3 regions of the Leptolyngbya sp. BL0902 genome follow, and region 1 is predicted to be linked to each of the others. Evidence: predicted binding sites of a transcription regulator. Region 1 holds the regulator's gene; each other region holds the start of a gene.

Region 1 (5,507 bases):
GTCAACATTGCCGCCAGCCTCTATGCCGCTGGGTGGGGGGGCTGGGGCATCTCCCCCGTGGCGTGGACGGTGGTGATGATGGTCGTGGCGATCCTTCTGGGGGCGGTCGTTCTCTGGCAGCGGCGGGATGTCACCTTCGCCCTCGTCTTTGTGTGGGCACTAGGGGCCATCGCCCAACGTCACTCAGATCAGGCCGCCCTGTGGATCGCCGCCCTGGGAGGAATGGTGCTATTGGGGCTGGGCAGTCTCTGGAGTTTGCGCTCCGCCCGTCTGGGCAACGCCTAGGGGCTGGGGTTATGGTTGCCGGATGGGTTATCCATGGAAAACCCACGCAATTTTCACACATAACTCACGACTTCCTCTCCATCATCCATTACCCATAGGAATACGCGCCTGGGAGAAACCCAATGGGATCACGACTCGCCGCCATTGCCACCGCCTTCGACAACGTCTATAGCGGCTGGATTTTGTGGAACTTGTTTTTGGCCTTTGTGCCGCTGCTGCTCAGTTTTTGGTTGTTTCGCCCCCGTACCATTCCCCGCCGCTGGCTTCAGGTGGCCCTCGGCGGAGTGGTATCCATCGGCGTCATTGGGCTTTGGGCCAGAAGACCCGGGGTCTTGATGGACTGGGGCCGCACCCTTGTAGATGCCCTCACCGGAGACGTCAGTGCCCTGCTGCGGCTGAGTTGGCTAGTGCTGGTGCTGGCGGTGGTGATCGGGCTGTGGCAGTGGGGGCTGAGCCCTAGGAAGACGCGCCGTCCTTGGCTGTGGTGGCTGGGATTTGTGGTCTTCATGGCCTTTTTGCCCAATGCCCCCTACGTCCTCACCGACATCATTCACCTGATTCGCGGCACCCGCAGCGACACTATTCCCGCCTGGGTGATTGCCCTCGTCTTTGTGCCTATCCACATCACAGCCATTGCCCTAGGGTTTGAAGCCTACGTGATTTCTATCCTCAACGTGGCCTACTACCTGAAACAGCAAGGAGCCAGGGCCTTCATTTTGCCCATGGAGCTAACCATCCACGCCCTCTGCGCCGTTGGCATTTACCTGGGCCGATTCATCCGCTTCAATAGCTGGGACTTAGTGACGGATCCCCTCGACGTGCTCACCGACACCCTGAATATCCTCACCTCCCGGCGACCGCTGGCCGTCGTGATCGTCACCTTTGGGGTTTTGACCGTGCTCTACTGGCTAATGAAGCAAATCACCCTCGGCCTCAAACTACGCATCCACTACGCCCGTCAAGGCATGGATGCCCTCGACTAGGATTTTGGATCAAGGGCAACCGTCCTAGCCCAAACTGTCCTAGCCCAAAACCTGATTGACTGACCAAACTGGCTAAAACCCACATCTGTCAAAGGGTCAGGAGACCTGACCCCTACATGAACCCAGGACTGTAGGGGCGCAGTTTTCGCGCCCGCCGCAGAATCTTTTGTCAGTCAATCAGGCCCAAAACTGCCCTGGCACAAAAAAGCCAGGAGTTTCCCCCTGGCGAATAATCGTTTAAGTTGCTTAGCCGTTGATCGGCTATCCCGTCATAGGAGACACCTACAACAAGCTTGTTTAGCCCCCAGCCACAGCGGGGACAATGCTGACTTCGTCACCATCGTTCAGGACAGTTTCTTTGCCGTCCAAGAACCGAATATCTTCGCTGTTGACGTAGAAATTTACAAAGCGGCGCAGCTCACCGGAATCGTCGCAGAGGCGGGCTTTGATGCCGGGATAGGTGCTGTCTAGAGCATCCATCAGTTCCACAATGTTGCCGCCTGTACATTCGATGGTGGCTTCATTGTTGGTGAACTTTTGCAGCGGGGTGGGAATCAGAACTTTAATGGCCATGTCACTAAACTAAATTGAGCAAACTTGAATCAACAAAAATGAACCTGTAGGGGAAGCATCCCACTGGTACAGGCTTAGCCCTCATCCCCTGTCCCCTTCTCCCAAACTGAAAGAAGGGGGGCGATTTCAAAGTCCCTCTCCCCACGGGAGAGGGATTTAGGGTGTAGCTTGCTTCCCGTAGGGTGGGCTTCCGAGGGCTTAGACCAGCACTTGCTGCCACTCCAGGCGATCCAGGGTGCGAGCCCGCTCCAGTGCCCGCTCGAAGCTGTCGAGCTTGGGTTCGATGGTGAGGGGTTCGCCAATGTAGCCCTGAACGGCTTCCTGGGTCTTGAGGCCGTTTCCGGTGATGTAGGCCACGGTGCACTCGTCGGGATTGATTTTGCCAGCTTCGGCCAGCTTCTTCAGCACGGCGATGGTGGTGCCGCCAGCGGTTTCGGTGAAGATGCCTTCGGTTTCCGCCAGCAACTTCATCCCTTCTACGATTTCCGCATCGGTCACAGATTCGATGTTCCCGTTGGTTTTGCGGGCAATGTCGAGGGCGTAGATGCCGTCAGCGGGGTTGCCGATGGCGATGGATTTAGCGATGGTGCTGGGCTTCACCGGAGAAACGAAGTCGCGACCGTCCCGGAAGGCTTGGGCGATGGGGGAGCAACCTTCGGCCTGGGCACCGCTGAAGCGGACATCCTTGCCTTCTACCAAGCCGACCTTGGTGAACTCTTGGAAGCCCTTGTAGATTTTGGTGAACAGGGAGCCAGAGGCCAGGGGAGCCACCACATGGTCGGGCAAGCGCCAGCCCAGTTGTTCCGCCACCTCAAAGCCGAGGGTCTTGGAGCCTTCGGAATAGTAGGGGCGCAGGTTGATATTGACGAAGCCCCAGCCGTAGGAGTTGGCCACCTCGGAGCAGAGGCGGTTGACTTGGTCGTAGTTACCGTGGACGGCCATCACCGTGGGGCCGTAGATCAGGGTACCCAGGACTTTGCCCGCTTCCAGGTCGGAGGGGATGAACACGCAGCAGTCGAGACCCGCGTGGGCGGCGATGGCGGCGGTGGAGTTGGCCAGGTTTCCGGTGCTGGCGCAGGAGACTGTGGTAAAGCCCAGTTCGCGGGCACGGGTCAATGCCACAGAGACCACCCGATCCTTGAAGCTGAGGGTGGGCATGTTGACGGCGTCGTTTTTAATGTAAAGCTCTTTCAGGCCCAGGCGACGCGCCAGACGGTTGGCCCGCACCAGGGGGGTCATCCCGGTGCCCACGTCGATCACATCATCGGTGCTGACAGGCAGAAACTCTTTGTAGCGCCAGATCGACAGAGGGCCAGCCTGAATGCTGCTGCGAGACACCCGCTGACGAATGGCGTCGTAGTCGTAGGCGACTTCCAGGGGGCCAAAGCACACATCTTCGCAAACGTGCTTAGCGGTGGCTTCATACATTTCGCCGCACTCGCGACACTTCAGCCCGGTGAAGGTGGGGGCGTGGGTCTTGGCGGACTGGGTGACAAGGCGTTCGAGGGACTGCGTCATGGGAATAGAAACCTGTAACTGCAACAACTTAAACGATGGAAACGCCTGGGGAATGGGTTACTCAGACCTTCATTGCGTTTCGTTGAGCGAACTGTAGCACGACCACCAAATCGTTACCAACTATACCCGACCAAAAAAGTCGGATATCCCTGAAACCCTTGTGTTAAGGCTGGTTGAGATAGGTTGACCGGGTGTTTTTCAGAGGATATTCTGCCTTGAGGCGCAAAAAAAAGTTGAAAATTTTGTGGCTTTGGCTGCAAAAAATAGCTGGCGAGGGCCAAAAAGTAATCCACTATACAAACGCGTCCCAGGTAGTTAAGGTTAAGTGTTCTAAAGTCATGGAACGCTTGCATTACTCTGTGCCCCATGCTAGAAGGGCTGTCCATCCATTGACGTCGCAGCATCCCTCGATTTCTAGGTGGACAAGGATTTGAAGAGTCCTGGGATCCCAGGAATAGCTGAAGTTTCCGTGATGGCCTTAGCAAAACGTTATGGTAGTGACCCAAGATAAACCGCTTGCCAATGTCTTTCGCCAGCTTTCGGGCGGGGCTTTCCCTCCAGTCGTAGAGTCTTACGAGCGCGGCAAAACGATTTTCTTCCCTGGAGATCCGGCGGAGCGGGTATACTTTCTGCTGAAAGGAGCCGTCAAGCTATCGCGGGTCTACGAAGCGGGTGAAGAAATTACCGTGGCCCTGCTGCGGGAAAACAGCGTATTCGGCGTCCTCTCCCTGATTACCGGAAACCGCTCCGACCGCTTCTACCATTCCGTCGCCTTCACCCCGGTTGAGCTGCTATCGGTGCCCATCGAACAGGTGGAGCAAGCCCTAGAGGAAAACCCCGAACTGGCCATGGTGATGCTGCGAGGGCTGTCCTCCCGCATCCTGCAAACGGAAATGATGATCGAAACCCTGGCCCATCGGGATATGGGATCTCGCCTGGTCAGCTTTTTGCTGATTCTCTGCCGCGACTTTGGCGTGCCCAGCCAAGACGGCATCACCATCGACCTCAAACTCTCTCACCAGGCCATCGCCGAAGCCATCGGCTCCACCCGCGTCACCGTCACCCGCCTGCTGGGGGATCTACGCCAGGAAGGGATGATTTCCATCTACAAAAAGAAAATCACCGTCCACGACCCTGTGAATCTCAGCCAGCAGTTTACCTAGGTCGGTCGTCTATTCAAAGATCAGTATCAGTAAATGAACCTTGGCTGTTTTGGGTCAGGGCTGACTGCGCTTAGACTGATAGTGAGCGTTTAGCCGTTAGGCCAGTGCTATGTTGACTAATAATTCTAAGTCGCAGCCCTCCCGGCGTTCCGATAGCCCCGATCTCGCGCTAAAGGCCATCGCTTACAGCCTTGACTGCCTAATTCCTGGGTTTTATCTGTGGCTGGGGCCAATTAAGCTGCGTCTGGGCGGCAGCTTGCCAGAAAAAGACGATCCCGGCATTATTCACAGCAAAGCTGGTGTTGCAGTTGTTTTGCCGGGGTATCGCCTTTTCAGCACCTATCAGGGCACCTATGACCCTTGATGGTGCTAGTTCCTCAGTGGTGCATTGCTCCGCGAATGCACTCTACCAAACTTGATTCCATCCTCCTATTACCGTAGGGTGGGCATTGCCCACCGTTAATCCTGCCGTTATGGCTGGGCTTGTGGGTGTTGGGTTGTGCGTTGTGGCCCCTAACCTACGGGCTTTGTGTGAGGGGGGAACTGTGCGGGGTAAGTTATGCGGGGAAAGCTAATTGTATTTGAGGGGGTGGAGGGCTGCGGCAAGTCTACCCAGCTTCAGCAGTTGCGGGAAAGTTTGGCGCAGAGTGCGGCTTTTCAAGCGCTACAAAACCAGGGGATTATCCCCGAATTACTGACGACCCGCGAACCCGGTGGCACAGACCTAGGGATAGGGCTGCGGCGGCTCTTGTTGGAAGATTATGGGGAGGTGGCCATTGCTCCACGGGCGGAACTGTTGCTCTACGCCGCCGACCGGGCGCAGCATATCGAAGAAATGATTCTGCCCACGCTGGAGGCCGGAAGTTGGGTGTTGTGTGATCGCTTCACCGATTCCACCGTGGCCTACCAGGGCTATGGTCGGGGGTTAGATTTGGGGCTGATTCAGGAACTCAATCAGGTAGCGACGGCGGGATTGGTGCCAGAT
Region 2 (5,507 bases), 1.7 Mb from region 1:
AGGCAAAATGATGGTCGGTGTAGAGGCGTTTGTTGTGCTTGTCGGGAGCCGTATCAGCGGCGGTGTCGGCGGTTTCCTGGGTTGGACAGGGCCACTGGATCGGGCTAGTGGCTAGTTGTTCGTGGCTGATCCCGGTCATATCGCACAGTCGGCCTTGGGTGATTTGGACAAATTCCCGGTGGACGTCGGCACTGGTGGCAAACTGGAACTGATCGGCAAAGCCCAGGCGGCGACCCACTTCAGCAAAAACCTCCCAGTCGGCGCGGGCCTCCCCCACCGGGGGCCGAAAGGCTTGGCAGAGGGTGACGGTGCGCTCGGAATTGGTCATGGTGCCCGTTTTTTCGCCCCACTGGGCCGCAGGCAGCAGCAGGTGGGCATAGGCGGCGGTTTCGGTGGGGTAGTAGGCGTCTTGGTAGACGGTGAAGGGGGATCGTTGCAGGGCGGCTTTGGTGCGGTTCAAGTCCGGCAGGCTGACGGCGGGGTTGGTGGCGGCAATCCACAGCAGGCCCACTTGGTCGTGCTCTAGGGCGGGGATCATTTCGCCGATAGTGAGGCCACGGGTGGGGGAAATCTGGCCTTCCGGCAAGCCCCAAAACTGCTCGACTTCCTGGCGGTGCTGGGGATTTTTCACCAGACGATATCCCGGCAAAATGTGGGCTAAGCCGCCTGCCTCGCGCCCTCCCATCGCATTGGGTTGCCCGGTGAGGGAAAACGGCCCTGCCCCCGGTTTGCCAATCTGCCCCGTCAGCAGGTGCAGGCTAATCAGGGAACACACCTTGGCGGTGCCCTCGGAAGACTGGTTCAGCCCCATTGACCACAGGGATAGGACGGATTGGGACTTGGCCCAGGTGCGGGCGGCGGTTTCTAGATCGGCTTCCGCAATGCCGCAGCGTTCGGCGACGATACTGGGTTCGTAGTGGCGCAGAACGTCGGTGTAGTCTGCAAATCCTTGGGTGGACTGGTGGATGAAGCCCTGATCCAACGCGCCCCACCTCAGCAGCAGGTGGCCGATGCCGTTGAGCAGGGTGATGTCGGTGCCGGGACGGATGGCGAGATGTAGGTCGGCGACTTGGGCGGTTTCGGTGCGGCGCGGATCCACCACAATCAGCTTGACGTGGGGGTTGCGCTTGTGGTGCTTCCGCAGGCGGTTGAAGACGATGGGGTGGCACTCGGCGGTGTTGGTGCCGATGAGGAAGGCGCAGTCGGTGAGATCCAAATCTTCGTAGCAGCAGGGGGGGCCGTCAGAACCCAAGCTCTGCAAATAGCCCGACACCGCCGAAGACATGCACAGCCGCGAGTTGGCATCAAAATTGTTCGTCCCCAAGCAGCCCTTAATCAGCTTTTGGGCCACATAGTAATCCTCGGTCTGGAACTGGCCAGAGCCGTACATATAGACTCCATCAGGCCCTAAGTCCTCCAGGACATCACGAATCCGGTGGGTAATCTGGTCTAGGGCCACCTCCCAGGACACCCGCTCAAAGGGCGCATCCAAGGATTCCCGCAGCATCGGGTATAGCAGCCGATCCTGGTCGATGGATTCCGCCACCGTGGCCCCCTTCACACAGACCATGCCTTGGCTGGAGGGATGGGCGCGATCTCCCCTGGTTTGCCAGCGTTGGGGAAGCGTAGGATCGTCGCTGGGGCGCTGGGGCACAACCTCCAAGCCACACCCAACACCGCAGTAAGGACAGAGGGTTTTGTGAGGAGCGGCCATAGTTGCGTATTAACAGTAGGAAGGAATGGGAACGGGACGTAGATTACGGAAATGCTAAAGAAGCTATGAAACGGAGAAATCCTATGGTAGTCTGCAAACATTAATGCAAACTGTGTGTCCCTGACGTGAACGATAGCGGCAGGGCATTTTTTTGGCCTTAAGCCCTCATCCGTCCTTAATCGGCTTTATTGGGAATCCTTCTGAAGGCGCAGCTTTGGGTGGTGCATTGCTTCGCGAATGTACCCTACGGTCTGGCTCCCCTCTCCCCCGGTGGGAGAGGGGTTGGGGGTGAGCGGGTTATTCCATCGTGACCGAGACTGAACTACCGGGAGCCTCTCCGCCAGAGCGGGGTTGGGCTTGGAAATGCTCTATCAGCAGGGTTTTCAGCACATCGGGCAGATCGTCGCAGGGGATGCCCTGCATGACTTTTTCGCCGAGATGGGCATCTTTGCCGACCTTGCCACCCATAAAAATATCCACACCTTCCACGGTTTTGCCGTCCTTGCGGACTTTGGTGCCCATCAGGCCGATGTCCGCCACCTGGGGTTGGCCGCAGGAGTTGGGGCAACCTGTCCAGTGAATCCGCACGGGCTGGGGCAGGGTAAGTTCGGCATCTAGCGCTTTGGCGAGAACCTGGGCGCGTTGCTTGGTTTCTACCAGGGCGAAGTTGCAGAACTGCGCTCCGGTGCAGGAGACCAGCGCCCGCATCAGGGGCGAGGGATCGGTGGAGAACTTTTGGAGCAGCGGCTCCTCTAGTAGCACGGGCAGGCGATCATCGGGCACATTGGGGATAATCACGTTCTGCTCCACGGTCAACCGCAATTCGCCGTTGCCGTAGACTTCAGCAAGGCGGGCCAATTCGTAGAAGTCCTCGGCCCAGAGGCGACCCACGGGCACATGCAGGCCCACGTAGTTCAGCCCCGCCTGTTTTTGGGCATACACGCCGATGTGATCGCGCTTGTCCCAGTCCATTTCGTCCTTTTCTGCGGCGGGGGTGAGGGGCTGGCCATAGGCGGATTCCACCTCAGCCCGGAAGCGATCTAGCCCCCATTCGTCGATTAGCCACATTAGGCGGGCCTTTTGGCGGTTCACCCTGGGGCCGTTGTCCCGGTAGACCTCTAGGATGGCGCGGCTGAGGGCAACGACGCTGTCATCGGCGGGAACCCAGGCGTTGAGGGGAATGGCCGCTTCGCAGCGACGGGCGGAGAAGAAGCCCCCCACCAGTACGTTGAAGCCCAAAACGCCATCTTTAAAGGCGGGAACAAAGGCAATATCGTTAATTTCGGCGTGGATGGAATTGTCCCGTCCGCCTTCAATCGCAATGTTGAATTTGCGGGGCAGATTGCTAAATTCAGGATTTCCCTGGCCGTTGCCCGTGATCATATCCTGAACTTTTTGCACGAGTTCTCGCGTGTCGATGAGTTCATCGGCATCGAGGCCAGATACCGGAGATCCGGTGATGTTCCGCACATTGTCCATGCCAGACTGCACAGAGGTCAGCCCCGCTGCCTCTAGCTGGTGGAAAATATCAGGAATGTCTTCTAGTAAAATGCCGCGAAGCTGAAGATTTTGCCGAGTGGTAATGTCGGCACTGCCGTCTTCGCCATAGCGCTGAATAATGTTAGCCAGGGTGCGAGATTGGTAGCTCGTCATTACCCCGTGGGGCAACCGCAACCGCAGCATGAATTTACCAGGGGTAACAGGCCGAAAGAAGATCCCTAGCCACTTGAGACGATGGGTTAAATCGGCTTCATCCACTGCTTCCCAGCCAATTTTGGCAAAATGGGCTAGGTCGTGCCTAACCAGCAAGCCGTCTTTTTCAGCCTTTAGCTTTTCAAACTTATTCAATTTCGTGCTAGCGGCTTCGCTAGTCCTATCCATAGAAATAGTCACAGGCACACCGCCTTGCAAAAAAGATCAACAACACAACGAACACCTATTGACAGAAAACTTTCAGGCCAGGGTCATTGTTGACCTACCAACACTCTCTATGCACTTCCCATACAATTTCATGAAATTTGAATCGCGGTGTGGATAGACAGCAAAGGTAATGATGCCAGGAGTCAGGTTTCCTGCACCTCTTGAGAATGCTCTAGATTCATTGTTTTGCTTAGCGTAATCACCATAAGCGGCGCTTTTCCAATGATTTTGTATCTCTCAATACGCTTTTTGGTGATCCATGCAAGTCATGCAAACTCCCATTGCGCGACCTGCATAGTGCAGGGCCAGAATCGGCTATCACTATAGACAGGCATACTTTAACCATTGGCTCCTATCCGTTTTCTGATGGATGAAGGACACCTAAGCATCGCCAAACCTGTGAATCAAACCTGTGCATAAAACCTGTGAATCAGGGGCTGAAGCCCTTTACCCGTACTGTATCCAACGGCAGCCAGCGTGTTTTCCGCTCAGTCATGATGGCCTATCCCATACCCCATAGGGAGCAAGATTTTGTTTGATTTCGTTGACCCCTTGGCTTCACCCCAGGCTAGTTCCTCCCCCCCAACAGACTTGGTCTCTTCATCCACTACCGCGAGCCAACTTCGGGAGGGAGGTAATTTTCGGCAGGGCAGTTTCGCCGATCGTTGGGAGGCCGCTCGGCAGCTTCCCCGATTGGGAGGGGTGGCCATCGGCGACCTGATCACCATGCTTAGGGATGAAAGGCTGGACTGGGAGGATCGCTGGTTTGCTGCCTACAGTCTGAGACATTTTGACCACCCAGCGTCGATTGCTGCCCTCATTGACGCCTTGGGTACCGCTGACGAAGACTTGCAGAAAACGATTATTGATACCCTGGGCCACCTTGGCCCCAACGCCATCCAGGCACTCAGCACCCTTGTTACAGCATCAGCTACTCAGGCCATGGCCATTGAGGTGCTCTGTCGCATTCCTCACCCCGCGACCCAGCCCCTCCTGGTTGCCGCCATTGACCACACAACCGGATCAACCAAGGCCAGTATCATTCAGGCGTTGGGGCAATTTGCCGACCTAGACGTACTCTCTCTGGTGGTGGATGCGCTCCAAGACTGTACCGCCGCAGTGCGACTGGCCGCCATTCAAAGCCTGATTAGCTTTAGACGGCAGATTGGCGATCTCCAGTGGGTGGCCTTGATGCAACCCCTAGCCAAGGATATTCACCCAGCCGTAGCACAGCAGGCCATCTATGCCCTAGGGCGCACTTCCCACTCCGCCGCCACCCAAACTCTTCACGAGTTGTTGACGGTCAGTCATACCCCCGTTTCCCTCAAGCTAGCCACCGTGCAGGCTCTCGTTTGGCAAGACACGCCTGCGGCCTTTGAAGCCATTGTCCAGTCCTGGGATATGCTGTCCGACGCCATTCGCGTGACGGCCTTGCAAGCCCTCTCACGCACCACTAACCCTAGCCTACAACTCCGCTTGGTTATCCAGGTGCCGCAGTGGCTGGATGCGCTGCCTACTACCGCCGACCGTAGCCTGCTGCGTCGTCACTTGGTCATGCTGTTGGGGCAATGGGGAGATCGGCGGGCCATCCCCATCCTGCAAGCCCTCACCCAGGATGAAGACGCGGGGGTTCGTCTCCATGCCGCCGCTGCCTTGCGACACCATCACCCGTAGAGGCCCAGACTCACCCTGCTCCCCTAGATCCCTAGGCGATGCAGGTCTTCTGACTTTTTTTAGCCGTGGGTGCATCCAAACATTGCGGCAGATCGTACTCCTTAAGAATCTGCCGCGCAGGTTCAGTTGTTGGCGTATGAGATAGACCGATGTTTTACAACAAGATGTGGCAACGAATGGGCCTTGCCCTTTGTGCAGG
Region 3 (5,507 bases), 1.3 Mb from region 1:
CTCCTGCACGGCGGTATCGGGGAGCCCCACAATCACCACCCCCGGCAACCCACCGGATAAATCCACCTCCACCCCCACCTTCAGGGCGTCGATGCCCATCAATGATGCACTCCAAACTCTGGCCAACATGGTGCGTCCCCTTGCAAATGCTAGGGTTAGCTTGCCCTGCCCTGCCCCCGACATCACCCTCTGGCCCCACAGTGGGATGACAATCCGCCATTAGGCCCATCTTTCCCCGTACGTGAGCGAATCTAGAAGCCATGATCGCTAACTCAACCGTGACACGCCACAATAGCCAAAATAGAGGGATCGGGAGATGATCCTCCTACACGGAGAGGCCCGGTTTACGGAGATGGCAGCCCCTAGAAGTTGCGGTGCGCCCCGGGGAAATAGATCCTACGGGATGAGTTAGTCCAGGAATGGGAGATCTTCGGCGTGGGCCACAAAGGGGTAGCGAGCTTTGCCAGTGGAATAGACCGTGGGGTGGACGCTGCTGAAGGTGAGGGCACCGCCGGAGAGGTTGAACACATGGTCAAAACCGCTCTGCATGAGAATGCGAGCGGCCATATAGCCCCGGAATCCGACACGGCAATAAACAAATACGGGGGAATCGGCGGGAATTTCGCTGTGACGCTCCCGTAGGGTATCTAGGGGAAGGTGGAACGCGCCAGGGATGTGCCATTCCTCGTATTCCGCCTGGGTGCGGACATCGACGATAGTGCCGAGGTTGGTTTTTTCGGGGTAGTCTTCGGGATACCAGGGCAGGTAGTCGCCGCGCAGCAGGTTGGCCCCCAGAAAGCCCGCCATGTTGACGGCATCCTTGGCGGAACCAAAGGGCGGCGCGTAGGACAGTTCCAGGTGTTCTAAATCGTAGACGGTCATGCCAGCACGGATCGCAACGGCTAGGACATCAATGCGTTTGTCGATGCCGTCGAAGCCCACCACCTGGGCACCGAGGAGTTTGCCGTCCTCCGGGGCGAACAACACTTTGAGGTGCATGGCCACGGTGCCGGGGTAGTAGGTAGCATGGCCGGAGGGATGCAGATACACCTTGCGGTAGGGGATATTGGCCTGTCGCAGCATTCGTTCCGAGGCTCCGGTGCCGCCACCCACCATGTCAAAGAGCTTGACGATGGCGGTGCCCTGGGTGGTGCTGTAGGTGGAATTGCGCCCGCAAATGTTGTCGGCGGCGATGCGACCTTGACGGTTGGCTGGCCCTGCTAAGGCCGCCAGCATGGGTTCCCCGGTGATGGTGTGCTCGGTTTCCACCATGTCGCCCACGGCGTAGATGTCGGGGTCTACCGTCCGCATGTGCTTATCCGTCACCAGGCCACCCCTTGGCCCCACGGGAAGCCCCGCCGCCTTGGCCAGTTCCGTATTGGGGCGCACCCCCACCGCCATCACCACCAAATCAGCGGTCAGCACTTCGCCGTTGGAGAGGTTGGCCTGGATTTTGCCCTCCACATCCACAAAGGATTCCGCCGCCGTGCCCAGGTGCAGGAGGACGCCGTGGTCGGCCATGTGGTACTGCAAATCCCGCGACATCTCGGCATCCAGGGTGGCCATGATCTGATCCATCATCTCCACCACATGCACCTTGAGGCCGCGATGCACCAGGTTTTCCGCCACCTCCACGCCAATGTAGCCGCCGCCGATGACGATGGCCCGCTGGGTATCCGGCCCCAGTTTGGCCATAATGGCGTCCATGTCGGGAATGTTCCGCAGCACAAAAATGCTGGGGTGATCAATCCCCGGCAGACGGGGACGAATGGGTACCGCCCCCAGGGACAGCACCAGTTTGTCGTAGGGTTCGGTGTAGGTTTCGTTGGTGTCTAAGTTGCGGACATGGACGAGCTTAGCCCCTCGGTCGATGGCGGTGACTTCGTGGCCCGTGCGGACATCGAGGTTCAGGTTACGCTTGAGTTTTTCGGGGGTCTGCACCAGCAGCTTGTCCCGGTCAGCAATCACCCCGCTGATGTGGTAGGGCAGGCCACAGTTGGCGTAGGACACGTAATGATCTCGCTCTAGCACCACAATTTCGGCCCGTTCATCCAGCCGCCGCGCCCGCGCCGCCGCCGAAGCTCCACCAGCCACACCGCCTACAATTACCAGTTTCATACCAATTTTCCTAACTCTGACCCGACCAGGGACATACCGATCCGGCCCCATTGTGTCACGGGGGATCGAGCAACCCCGCAATCTTCAGGATTTTCCAAGCTCTGTTTTTTGGGCAACCCTGGGGCCAGGGCCAACGCGAGGGCTAGCGCTTAGCCTGCTTAGCCTGCTGAATCCAGGTGCTCACCTGGTCGGGGCTGGGGCAAAGGTCGGCCCGCTGCATGTTTTTGACATGGAGACGCTTGATGCGGGTGTAGAGGGTGGAAGTCGCTGTTTCGGCCAGTTGGGCGATGGATATCACCCCCGCATGGAGCAGCAGGCCATTGTAGGTGCAGCCCACCGAGGGCAGGCTGGCCAGTTCGGCCAAAACCACCCACTTCGCCACGTAGCGATCCGGCACCGCCAGGGTTTGGGCTAGGGCTTGGCGTTGGGCCACCGATTTTCCCTGCCGACGCAGGTGCTCCGTTGTGGCTAGGCCCAGGTTGGCCAAGGCTTGGGCTTGGGGTTCGCTGATCCCCGGTAACTGATGGATAGGAAAATTGGCCAAACTGTTTACCGCCCTACTCAGAACAACCTTGTGCAAGCCATCGAACCTCCTGGGGTAGCCCACGGGGCAAGAAAGCAAGCTATACTAGTCTAGGCAAATTGCCTACGGGATGTAGCGCAGCTTGGTAGCGCGCCTGCTTTGGGAGCAGGATGTCGCAGGTTCAAATCCTGTCATCCCGATATCGCTGGAATAAAACGCCTACGGCCTGAAGTGTTTAGTCTCTTTGGGCCACCTTATCCAGGAACCGACCGTCGCAACCCAAGGTGGGTGCGGGATGGGGGTATTCGCCTTGGGGCTGTCCCGTGCCTATCTCTAGGGCTGGTGGATCCTCAGCCTAGCATCCGCCCAGACTAAGTATTGCAAAAGACAAAACTTTATATTGACCTCTGTGAATAAAGGTAATGATACGCTGCAAAGCCCTCATCCCTAGCCCCAACCGAGGGACGATGGAGATGGATTTAGGCATATATTCTCAGGGTTTTGCCCCAGGATTAGCTGCCCTTCTCCATTCCCATAATTGCCCTAGGCTTGGAGGCTGTACCCATGACTACCACACCCTTAAGGACGCCATTGCCAAAAACAGCCACCGCACACTACACCATTGCCATGATTCGCGACGAAGCCCGCCAACTGATTGAAAGCGGTCTTGTCAGCCGTCATCAGCCCATCTTCACCCTCTGTGGCCACATCGCCGCCCGCGAATGGCCCCTCATTGAGCTTGAACTCGAACAATACGACTATCTCCTGCGCGACTGCATCGGCGACCTCCTCCCCTGCGAAACCTGGAGCGACGACTAACATCACCCCGGCTTCTAGAAGGCCGCTAGCGGGTTCTCTGGCCGAGTGGGCGATAATCGGTAGCATACTTGTAACGTTCTGCCTTCAGCGATAGGCGGGGATGAACTGCCTTTGGTCGCTGGAGGCTGAGGGCAATCAGGGTGCTATGGTGATGACCCCTGAGCAGGTATTCAGGAGTTTCGGGATTTCTTGCCGTTATGCTGCCCACCTTTGCCACCGACCGCGACCACGCCCTCGCCAACCACTTGATGCAGCCCTGCCTGATTCGCATCATCGACAACCTGCGCAAGGCCACGGAAAACCTAGACTGGCAGATCGAGTATACCCAGGCGCAACATTGGCCAGAGGGCACCACCGAAGCCCAACGGCAGCAGGTGGCCGAACTCGCCGCCCAACTGGATCAGGCCGATGCGGACACCGTCCCCCAGATTGAGCAAGCCCTGTGCCAGTTGCCCACCCCCACCCCGATCTACCACCTCCGCCTCACCCAGGGGGAACGGGTGGCGACGCTGGATGTGTGGGAACTCTGCTTTCGCCTGTGCTTTGTGGATTATGAGCCAGGTCAACCCGTCACCGTGGATGAAAGCTTGGTAGAAGCCGATGGAGAAGTGGATTGGATTACCCTAGATGAAAAGGCCAAGGCGTTGATTACGCAAGCCCTCACCGCTGCCACCGCCTAGGCTAAGTCTCCGCCTGCCCACGCCCTCCTCCCCATCACCGCCATGCTCGACCTCCACAACCACACCACCTTTTCCGACGGCACCCTATCCCCCACCGATCTGGTGAGAGAGGCAATCATAGCTGGGGTCAAGGCCTTAGCCATCACCGATCACGACACTCTGGCGGGCTGGGATGAGGCATTTGCAGCGGCGGGGGAGGCTCTGGAGATTGTGCCGGGGGTGGAACTGAGCACCACAGAAAATGGGCGGTCGCTCCATGTGCTGGGGTTTTATCCGAATCGGGAAGCGCTGGATCCGGCGTTGCAGGAACGGTTGGAGGTGCGGCGGCAGCGGGCGGCGGCGATGGTGGAGCGGCTGGCGGAGTTGGGCTATCCAATTACGCTCCCGGCGATGGAGGGCAACCGCGCACCGGGTCGGCCCCATTTGGCGGCGGCGATGGTGGCGGCGGGCTATGCCAAATCCATGGATGAGGTGTTTGACCGTTGGTTAGGAGATCATGGCCCTGCCTACGTGCCCTATGCGGATTTTTCGGCAGTGGATGGTATTCGGCTGTTGCGGGATTGCGGGGCGGTGCCCGTGTGGGCGCATCCCTACCTGTTTCGGGGCGGGACAGTGGAAACGGTGTTGCCGAAGCTCGTTGAAGCGGGGCTGATGGGGGTCGAGGTGTATCATCCCTGCCACAGCCCCAGTGATGTGCGGCGGCTGGAGGAATTTTGTCAGCGCTACGGCCTAATTATGACGGGCGGCAGCGACTACCACGGCCCCAGCCCCGATGCTGCCAGGGCCAAAAGCCAGACTCGGCTGAATCAGCTTCAGTTGCCGCTGGCCTTGCTGGAACCACTGCGGCAGGCCAAGGCATCCCTACATGCCGCTATCCATGGTCAGTAATTGGTTGAATGCCCTAGGGCAGGTTCTTCCCTGGAGCGATAGCTTTCAAAACAACGGCTTTTGGGTGGTGTTTTTGGCAGGGCTGTCCCAGGCTATCGCCCAGAGCATCATTTTGTTTGTCAACCAGGTGCGGCCCCTGCGGTTTGTGATTAGCCTGGTGCTGGCGGCGCTGCTGTTTGTGGCGGGCTACGGCACCTGGGCCTTCAGCATTTGGTTGGCCAGCGCTTGGCTGCTGGATGCGCCCATTCCCTGGACGATTGTGACCCAAAGTTTGACCCTGGGTTATTTGCCGCTGACGCTGAGTTTTTTGGGAGCCTTGCCCTATCTGGGGTTGCCCATTCTGCGGCTGCTGGCGGTGTGGAGTTTGCTGGTGGTGGTCGCCGCCTTTGAAAGCTTCGCCAATTTGTCCGCGCCCTTGGTGGTGGCCCATGTGGGGCTGGGCTGGGTGGTGCTGCTAGTGCTTCAGCAAACCGTGGGGC

The links. The regulator NtcA, encoded in region 1, controls nitrogen genes in cyanobacteria. The targets are predictions, from matches to a motif close to TTTGTANNNNNNNNTACAAA.
Region 2: GFS31_RS05640 (ferredoxin--nitrite reductase) is a predicted target of NtcA. The motif match lies at 3,862-3,881, and genes of this name have one in related genera.
Region 3: GFS31_RS03745 (DUF4327 family protein) is a predicted target of NtcA. The motif match lies at 3,014-3,033, and genes of this name have one in related genera.

The regions. Positions count from the first base shown of each region.
Region 1 covers NZ_CP046155.1:3,809,048-3,814,554, forward strand. The annotation lists gene GFS31_RS16920 (tryptophan-rich sensory protein) at 1-285, shown strand, start outside; gene GFS31_RS16925 (DUF1361 domain-containing protein) at 408-1,268, shown strand; gene GFS31_RS16930 (MoaD/ThiS family protein) at 1,566-1,841, opposite strand; gene thrC (threonine synthase) at 2,040-3,359, opposite strand; gene ntcA (global nitrogen regulator NtcA) at 3,851-4,522, shown strand; gene GFS31_RS16945 (hypothetical protein) at 4,632-4,886, shown strand; gene tmk (dTMP kinase) at 5,082-5,507, shown strand, end outside.
Region 2 covers NZ_CP046155.1:1,248,080-1,253,586, forward strand. The annotation lists gene GFS31_RS05635 (molybdopterin oxidoreductase family protein) at 1-1,714, opposite strand, end outside; gene GFS31_RS05640 (ferredoxin--nitrite reductase) at 2,012-3,595, opposite strand; gene GFS31_RS05645 (HEAT repeat domain-containing protein) at 4,226-5,308, shown strand.
Region 3 covers NZ_CP046155.1:822,601-828,107, reverse strand. The annotation lists gene GFS31_RS03765 (YifB family Mg chelatase-like AAA ATPase) at 1-129, opposite strand, end outside; gene GFS31_RS03760 (FAD-dependent oxidoreductase) at 409-2,118, opposite strand; gene GFS31_RS03755 (DUF4332 domain-containing protein) at 2,261-2,662, opposite strand; tRNA gene GFS31_RS03750 (tRNA-Pro) at 2,768-2,841, shown strand; gene GFS31_RS03745 (DUF4327 family protein) at 3,206-3,460, shown strand; gene GFS31_RS03740 (hypothetical protein) at 3,658-4,140, shown strand; gene GFS31_RS03735 (PHP domain-containing protein) at 4,183-5,028, shown strand; gene GFS31_RS03730 (CAAX protease) at 5,018-5,507, shown strand, end outside.